One region of the Pseudomonas sp. Marseille-QA0892 genome, then DNA from elsewhere that is predicted to be linked to it. Evidence: riboswitches for the same ligand, from Rfam matches in the RefSeq annotation. Region 1 holds a riboswitch; the other holds the start of a gene.
The links. Region 1 has a riboswitch for cobalamin ahead of ACY8D3_RS10705 (ABC transporter substrate-binding protein). Riboswitches for the same ligand answer to the same signal wherever they lie in the genome.

Region 1 (4,540 bases):
GCCGAAGGTTTCACGCAGCCGCTCGGGGCTGAGCGCCTCATGCGCAGGACCAAGCGCGACCATGCGGCCTTCGCTCATGACCGCGACGCGATCGCACGTCAGCGCCTGGTTCAGGTCATGCAGCGCCATCACCGTGGTAACCGGCAGGGTGTGCACCAACTCCAACAGTGCCAATTGCTGTCGTATGTCTAAATGGTTTGTGGGCTCGTCCAACAGCAGGATTTGCGGTGTCTGGGTAAGCGCCCGCGCGATATGGACACGCTGACGCTCACCGCCGGAAAGGGTCCGCCATGGCCGCTTTGCCAAATGGGCCAGCGAGACACGCTGCAAGGCCTGCCTGACGATGGCGGCGTCCTCTGCGCCCCAGGGTTGCAGCGCACTGAGCCAGGGTGTCCGGCCCAGTTCGACGGCATCCTGGACGCTGATCGAATCGAGCGTGTCGGCTTGCTGCTCCACGACCGCGACGGCCTGGGCGATCTGCCGGCGGTTGTGGCTTTCCATGTCAGTACCCAGAAGGCTTACGCGGCCTTCATGGGGCGTTGCGATACCCGCGAGCAGCTTGAGCAACGTCGATTTACCGGAGCCGTTCGGCCCGACCACGCCGAGGCGTTCCCCCCGCAAGACTGTGAGGTTGATATCGCGGACCAGCCAGGTGTCCTTCACGCGATACCCGGCGTTCTGGCATTCGAGCACGATGTTGTGAGTCTCAGGTTGCGCACTCATCGCGTGTGCCCTCCACGTATGAGCAGTAGCGCAAAGACGGGCGCACCGATCAGCGCCGTGATCACGCCGATTGGCAGGACCTGTCCCTTGACCAGGATGCGCGAGAGTATGTCAGCGGCGATCAGGAATACCGCGCCCGCGACGATGCTCCACGGCACCAGTCGGGTGTGACGTGGGCCAACCAGCAAACGAACGGCGTGGGGAATCACGAGCCCGACAAAGCCGATCGACCCGACGGTCGAAACCATCACAGCCGTGACGAGCGCCGCACAGGCGATCAGGACGATTCGCGTCTGGCGAACCGAGATGCCGAGCGAGGCGGCAGAATCCGCGCCGAAGGTAAAGGCATCCAGCGCCCGGCGGTACCAGAAGCAGACCAGCGCGCCGATGATCACGGCGGGTATCGCGATCCAGACCGAAGGCCAGCGCACGCCGCTCAGGTTGCCCAGCAGCCAGAACATGATCCCGCGAGCCTGTTCAGCACTGGCGGATTTGGTGATGAGAAACGCCGTCAGCGCATTGAAGAGCTGAGAACCTGCGATGCCCGCCAGGATGATCTGGCTTGAGGCGCCGATGCCGCGTGACGCACGTGCCAGGATCGCTACCAGCCCAAACGCCAACACCGCGCCGCCGAACGCGCCGGCTGACAACGAGACCATGCCACCGCCCACGCCGATGACGGCTACCAGGACGGCGCCCGTGGATGCGCCTGCGGAAATGCCAAGCAGGTAAGGGTCAGCCAGCGCGTTACGAAGCAGCGCCTGCAGGATAAGCCCACACAGCGCCAGGCCGGCTCCGCAGGCGCCGGCGACGATGGCGCGCGGGAGCCGATAGCTCCAGACGATGCCCTCGTCGATCGGGTCCAGCGGGTACCCGGCTTGCCATAGCTTGTTGGCCAGGGTCTGCAGGACGGTCACCGGCCCGATGGACGTTTCGCCAATGGAGATTCCGGCAAGCAGGGCGAGCAGGAGCAGAACCACACTGGCGACTACGCGTACGGAGGTGGATGAAGGCAACGGTTGGCTCATTTGGCGAATGATTCGGCGGCCTCAGCCAATTGGTCCAATCCGTCGAAATAGCGAATGCTGGCCTGCATGGCGTCGGCATCCATGATCACGATGCGATCGTTTTTCACGGCATCCATGTTGCGTGTAACCGGGTCGGATTTCAGGAAGGCGAGCTTCTTCTCGACGTCATCAGCAGGGAAGCGGCGGCGGTCCATACGCGCAATGACGAGAATGTCCGGGTTGGCCTTCGCGATGGTCTCCCAGCCGACGGTGGGCCACTCTTCGTTCGAGTGGATGATGTTCTCGAGGCCAAGCGTGGTGAGCATGGAGTCGGCGACACCCTGGCGTCCTGCGACATACGGGTCCATGTCGATATCGGCGCTGGAGAACCAGAACATCGCCCTGAGCGGTGCGCCTTCATGCGAGGCAACGCGCTTCTTCGCATCGTCCACGCGCTTGCGGTAGCTGTCGATCAGCTCGTTGCCCCTGTCCTGGACGTCGAAGATCCGGGCCAGTTGGTCGACACTCTTGTAAAGGCTTTCGATGCTGAATGTCTGCAGACGGGTGCCGTCGGCGCCGACCAGATTGTCCTTGCCTTCGCAATCCGACGGCAGGATGTAGGTGGGTATGTGCAATTCGTGGAACTGCTCGCGCGTCCCGACGACACCCTGCGGGCCGACCATCCATTCGAACTGAACGGCTACCAGACCCGGCCGTTTGCCGATGACCGACTCAAAGCTCGGGTCGTTGTTGGCCAGGCGTTCGACCTTGGCATTCTGCTCCGCGAATCGTGGCAGTACCGGGTTGAACCACAGGGAGGTGCCCGCTAGCTGCTCGCCGACACCCAGCTCATAGAGCATTTCGGTTCCGGCTTGCCCGATCGTGACGACTTGGGAAGGCGCACGTTCGAAGGTCAGCGTGTGGCCACAGTTATCGATCGACAGCGGGTAGTGGGTCTGCGCAGCCATGGCGGCGCTGGACAGGGAACACGCTGCCATGAGCGCCAGTGAACGTCCCGAAATCATGAAGCGTACTCTCCGAACTGTAGGCATTGCAGGGCAGGGCACGAGTGCACGGTCCATGACGCGCATGACCGAGCGGCATGGTTGCCGGCGGATGCGTCGTCGATACAGATCGGAGCGCGCGGACGAGCGTCCGCACGGTACATCTGAATCCTGGAATGGGCCTCCCGGACACCCCGCCGGTGGTTATTCAAGCAAGCCGGCAGGTCTCCTGACTGACACGTCGTCGGCGTTATCCTGCCTTCCCGGGACTTGCCCAGTGGCTTAGATGGAAACGCCTCGGTGCCTACAGTTGCGGGGGCAGTTCCGTTTACCAGGCTATCGCCTGACGGATTCCCTATTATTTCCTCGCGGAAACCGGCATGGGGATGCTAATTCAATGAGCGGCCAATGGCGACCCGAGATCCCCTGCTCGGGTCAGCCATTTATATGCCGCGGCTGGTCATTCGCTCAGAAACCGCCAGACAGCGGATACTCCACGGCCAGACGGATCTGGTCTGCATCGAGCTCGGCCTGAGCCGTATTGCCCCGGTGGACGTTGTATCGGACCGAGAAGGTCGTGCCTTTTGCTGCACCGTTCTGCACGACATAGCGCGCTTCCAAGTCGCGTTCCCAATGCTTGCCGCCTTTGCCGTAACCCAGGTAAGCGTAGCCGCCGTTCGGGTCGGCGCGGGTGCCATCGATTTGACTGCCGCGGGTATAGGCAGCGCTCAATATCAGCCCTGGGACATCCCATTGCGCCATGTTGAGGTCGTAGCGGGCCTGCCAGGATTTTTCGTTTGGGGCATTGAAGTCGGACAGTTGCACCGCGTTATTGATGAAGATGGCACCACGCGTCACATAGTCGAATGGCGTGTTGCCGTCCACATGCTGGTAGCCGAGCCCGAAACTGTGTGCGCCTTGGGTATAGGTCGGCATCACGCTCCACGTGGTGTTGTCGATGCGACCCGAGAGTGATTTGCCGGTATCCGTCGTGCGGTAAAGGTTGAAGTTGACCGAAACTGACCGGTAATCGTCGATGGGCTGTACGAACGTCCCGCCCAGGTAGTGTTGTTTCCAGGTGTCTTCATAACGCGAGGTGTAGAGGCTGCCCGTCAGGCGCTCGCTCGGGGTGAAAACCACGCCCGCGAGATCGAAGGCATTGCCCTGCCTGCCGTTGGAGTAATTGACCACGAAACCCTGGTCATGGCTGCTGGCATTGCGATCCGTACTTTCTGTGAAATGGCCGCCGACGAGTTTCACCCGGTCGAACTCATTGCTGGTGACGAAGATGCCCGTCGCGGTTTCCGGAAGCAGCCGGCTATCCGAAGAGCTGAATACCGGCGTCTTTACCCGTTGTTCACCCCATGACACGACAGTCGACGAAGCGCGCAGCTTGATCGCGGCGCCCGCGCGGCTGAATTCATCCTTGGGGTGCCCGTCGTTATCGACGCCGAGTAGACGCGCCCTGCCAGCGCGGCCGCCGCCACTGTCGAGCTTCACGCCAAGGTAGGCGTGGGCATCCACGCCGACGCCAATCGTGCCCTGAGTGAAGCCCGATTGCAGGGTGCCCATCAGGCCATACGCCCATTCCTCGGCGTACCCGTTACGTTCCGCGCGTGGCTTGTAGGCATTTCGTGCGCCGCCGTTGCGGCCACCGTTGCGGTAGTCCCGATGGTCGTAGACGGTGCGGTTAAGTACGTTCCAGGTACTGTCCTCGACAAAGCCATTGGCGTTGGACTGGGCCGAATCGGCCAGGGCTACTGGGCTCACCAGTAAGGCGAGGCTAAGGGAGCGAAAGGGAAGGGT
Region 2 (4,540 bases), 250 kb from region 1:
ATAGCTGCATCCGGAAAATCGCAGGGCAGAAAGGCGTGCACAGCTTCACGCACGGGCTACGGACGCCGGGCGACGAGAGGGCAAGCAGTTTGAAAATCGGGTACTTCTACCGACCCAGGAAGGGTCGGTAAGCGAACCGGACGGTTCGTGGTGTGGATGATGTGCTGGTGCCAGCAAACTTCAAATCTCAAATTTTCCATGTGTGAACTGCATCACTAATCTGAAAATTAAAGTCGGTTAAGGGAACCGGGTTCACTGACAGCATTTGCGCTTAAAGAACACGTTGAGGAAGGTTTTCAAGCAGTGCTTCCCGCGTATAGAACGCGCGCGTGGGCGAAATTATAGATGGTCGCCGTACCATGATTACGGGCAGACTCATCTCGCGAGCGACAGCCAGCTTCGCCGCGGTCGCTTCGCCACCGCTGTTCTTGCTGACGACCACATCAAACTGTGCGCTCTCGAACAGGGCCCTTTCGTCCTCGACATGGAAGGGCCCCCTTGTCGCAATGAAGCTCACCCGGTGCGCCTCCGGCTGCGGATCCAGCAACCTGACCGTCCAGTGCTGATGGGGTGGGATGGTGTTCAGGTGTGCCAATGGTTCGCGGCCGATTGTGAAAAGCGGCCTTTCAAAAGGCTCGAGCGCACCGATGATGCCGTCCCAATCATTGACGTCGATCCAGTTGTCGCCATCCACTCGCTCCCAGGCAGGCCGGCGAAGTGACCAGCAGGGTATGCCGACTACATTAGAGGCGAGGACTGCGTTGGCGCTGATCCGGGCTGCATAGGGGTGTGTCGCGTCTATCACAAGATCTATCTCTGCTCCGCGCAGGTACGCAGCGAGCCCGTCCGCGCCGCCAAACCCACCTATGCGAACCTGGCAAGGCAGGCCTTCCGGTATACGCCCAAGGCCGGCCAGGCTGTAGACGTCGTCCGGCCCGAGATGGCGCGCCAGCCAAAGCGCATCTGCAACGCCACCGAGCAAAAGGGTACGGCCCGTCATGGCTTGGCAACGCAGAGCAGCGTAATGGGTAGGGCGCTACGCCAGGTATCGAAACCACCGAGTGGCTTGGCATGCGCGAGCTGCATCCGGATTAACTCGCCACCGTGCGTTTCCCGCCAGCGCACAAGTTCGGCTTCGCTCTGTAGCGTGACCGCATTTGCGACCAGGCGGCCGCCTGGCTTCAGTGCTGTCCAGCAGGCGTCGAGCATGCCAGGTACGGTAACCCCGCCGCCGACGAAGATCGCGTCGGGTGGTTCGAGCCCTTCGAGCGCTTCGGGCGCGCGGCCAGCGATAAGCGAAAGGGACGGCACGCCGAGCGTATCGCGATTCGACAGGATCATGGCCTGGCGGGTGGCATTCGCTTCGATTGCCACGGCTCGGCACGACGGGTGGCTTCGCATCCATTCGATGCCGATCGAACCGCACCCTGCACCGACATCCCACAACAGTTCTTGAGGGCGCGGGGCTAGGCGCGAGAGCGTGAGCGCCCGAATGTCCCGCTTGGTCAGCTGGCCGTCGTTCTCGAATGACTCATCAGGAAGGCCAGCGGTCAGCGGATAGCCCTTCAAAGCTGTTTCACACCGGCATTCGATTGCCACGACATTCAGCGCGGCGTGCACATGGTTGGGCCAATCCCGTGCGATGCCGTCGGTCATGCGTTCGAGTGGCCCCCCAAGGTGCTCAAGCACCCAGAGTCGGCTTGCGCCAAAGCCGGCCTGGCGTAGCAAGTCGGCCAACTGCGCCGGACTCTGACCGTCTTGGGACAGCACCAGTAGCCGCCGTCCTTCGTGCAGATATCGGTTCACGCCGCTGGCAGGGCGGGCTACCACGCTAAGGAGCTCGACATCCTGCAGCGGCCAACCCAGACGGGCTGCTGCCAGAGAGAAGGACGAAGGCGCTGGAAGGACAGTCCACTCATGCGGTTCGACCTGCCGGCCCAGGCTTGCGCCGACGCCGAACAGCATGGGATCGCCGCTTGCCAGCACGCACGTTGGCTCGCCACGTCGTGCCCATACAGGCTCCAGTGTGAAAGGGCTGGGCCACGGCTGGCGTGACGCTTTAAGGCAATGTGGCAAAAGCTCCAGCTGGCGAGGTGCGCCGATAATATGAGCGGCCGTCAAAAGCGCGCGTCGCGCCTGCTTGCCGAGCCCCTCATAGCCGTTCTCTCCGATTCCGATTACTGTCAACCACCTGGCCATGCACGCTCCAAACAATCCGCCCGGCGCCCCGCGAGTTGCGACCGTGGGCAAAGCCGTCATAATACCGCCTTCACCGGTGCCCGCCGTAGTACATGGCCGAGCGCGCGAGGTTGCAAACGCCAGCATAGGGGCCGCTTCGATGACGGCAGCCCCATGATTGGCGATTTCGGCCTGCGTCGAGCCGCTACGAAGGGCCGAAGAGGGAACACGGAAAGGCCATGCCTCAGCCGTGGCTGCCCCCGCAACTGTAAGCAGCGAGTCGCTCCAGCAAGGCCACTGAATATCGGGAAGGCCGGAAGCGATGTAGACCTGCCAGCCAGGAGACCTGCCGGTGACGCTGTACGTGAGCGCCAACATCGGGCGGGGTGTACCGATGCCAGTGACGTCCCCTAGCGGGCGTCTCGGTCCGGCTGCCGCGTCATTCATGCGGATGCTAACTGTGAACCCTTCCAGCTCGACCCATCGACCCGTGCTCCGGCGCCCTTCGGCTTGCCCTGGACTGTCGCGCATCGTGTCTGCGAAGGACGGCGGGATCTGCCGAGTGAAGCTGGCTCTGGGGCGCATTACCGCTGACCAGGCGCATGCCGTCAGCGGAGCCGCGCGCCGATATGCTAGCGGTGTGCTGGAGATCACCAATCGCAGCAATCTTCAAATACGCGGTGTTTGGGCTGACGCAGGCGATGCACTGGCGGCGACGTTGATAGATGCAGGCCTAGGGCCCCGCCATCCCGATGCCGATGATGTACGAAACGTACTCGTAAGTCCTTCGGCGGGTCGCGATCCTTACGCGTCGCTGGATGTCACGGCCCTGGCCGAAGCACTGTTGCTGCTTCTGCAGGAATATCCGGCTTTCCGAGGTCTTCCCGCGAAGTTTGCCATTCAGGTAGACGGCGGCGAAGGCATGGCCGTCCGAGCCCATGAGCACGACATTTGGCTGAGTGCATTGCCTGGCGGGCAGCGTTTACAGATAGGGCTTGCTGGTGCGGTTGGGGAGGGCGCCATAGGTGAAGTCGCATCTTCTGCTGCGGTGGACACGGTGGCGCACATCCTTCGCTGTTTCGTCGCGACGGCGACGGAGGACCAGCCGCGTATGCGTCACCTCATGGCGTCACCGACCGCTCCAGCGTTCCTGGCCGCCGTCCGTGCCGACGCATCGGTGACGCCGTGTGGCGCTAACGACGTTCAGTCCTCGTCCGTTCAGAAGGCACCGGGAATTTACCCGCAACGCGACGGGACGCTGCGGATGGTCACGGCTCAGGCGCCCCTTGGACGGCTTGATGCCGACCAGCTGGATGCGCTAGCAGATGTCGCCGGAATCTACGGCAGTGGCTGGCTGCATCTGACGCCGTGGCAGGGCGTGCTGCTGCCCGATATCGACGAGCAGGACGCCCCGAAGGTCCAGCAGGCACTGGAAGCGCTTGGGTTGGTGACCGCAGCCGATGCGCCGCTCGCACACCTCGTCGCTTGCAGCGGTAGCGTTGGGTGCGCCAAGGCCCATGCCGATACCAAGGCGGATGCGCTGCAACTGGCAAGACGGCTTTCGCAGTATTCCATGCATCCCTCGGTCCACCTCAGCGGCTGCCCGCGGACCTGCGCGTCCGCGTGCAGCCAGCCCTATACGCTGCTCGCCCAGCCCGGCGGCCAATACGACCTTTTCCAGCACGACCCGTCTGTGGACGGCCTCGGTCAGCTACGCGCCAGCGGGCTGGACATTGGGGCCGCGGCGCACTGGTTGTGCATGAATCACCACGAGACTTTCGATGATTGAGTACATCCGCGACGGCCAGGAAATCTACCGTCAGTCATTCGCCACAATCCGCGCTGAAGCGGACCTGAGCGCCATTCCGCCTGATCTCGAGAAGTTGGCCGTTCGCGTCATACATGCATGCGGCATGGTCGATGTGGTACAGGATCTCCGGTTTTCACCCGGTGCCGGCGAGGCGGGGCGTCGTGCGCTCGCTTCGGGAGCGGCAGTCCTGTGCGATGCCCGGATGGTTGCCGAAGGCGTCACCCGCGCCCGGTTGCCCGCAAATAACCGTGTTGTTTGCACGCTCAACGAACCTGATGTACCAGCACTGGCGCTGGAAAAGGGCAATACACGCTCCGCCGTCGCGCTGGATTACTGGCTGCCCCATCTCGACGGCAGTGTCGTGGTGATCGGCAATGCGCCGACCGCACTGTTCTACCTGCTGGAGATGCTCGATGCTGGCGCGCCGAAGCCGGCGCTCATCATCGGCATGCCCGTAGGCTTCATTGGCGCAGCAGAATCCAAGGATCTGCTCGCTACCGACAGCCGCGGCGTTCCCTTCGTAACCGTGCGTGGCCGTCGTGGCGGCAGCGC

Region 2: linked by a shared signal. The riboswitch ahead of cobG (precorrin-3B synthase) and the one ahead of ACY8D3_RS10705 (ABC transporter substrate-binding protein) in region 1 are both predicted to bind cobalamin.

The regions. Positions count from the first base shown of each region.
Region 1 covers NZ_CM143104.1:2,316,334-2,320,873, reverse strand. Annotated here, with positions in the region: gene ACY8D3_RS10715 (ABC transporter ATP-binding protein) at 1-723, opposite strand, end outside; gene ACY8D3_RS10710 (FecCD family ABC transporter permease) at 720-1,751, opposite strand; gene ACY8D3_RS10705 (ABC transporter substrate-binding protein) at 1,748-2,755, opposite strand; cobalamin riboswitch at 2,937-3,129, opposite strand; gene ACY8D3_RS10700 (OprD family porin) at 3,203-4,540, opposite strand, start outside.
Region 2 covers NZ_CM143104.1:2,069,809-2,074,348, reverse strand. Annotated here, with positions in the region: gene ACY8D3_RS09625 (oligosaccharide flippase family protein) at 1-2, opposite strand, end outside; gene ACY8D3_RS09620 (cobalt-precorrin-6A reductase) at 272-1,000, opposite strand; gene cbiE (precorrin-6y C5,15-methyltransferase (decarboxylating) subunit CbiE) at 997-2,199, opposite strand; cobalamin riboswitch at 2,350-2,546, shown strand; gene cobG (precorrin-3B synthase) at 2,624-3,967, shown strand; gene ACY8D3_RS09605 (precorrin-8X methylmutase) at 3,960-4,540, shown strand, end outside.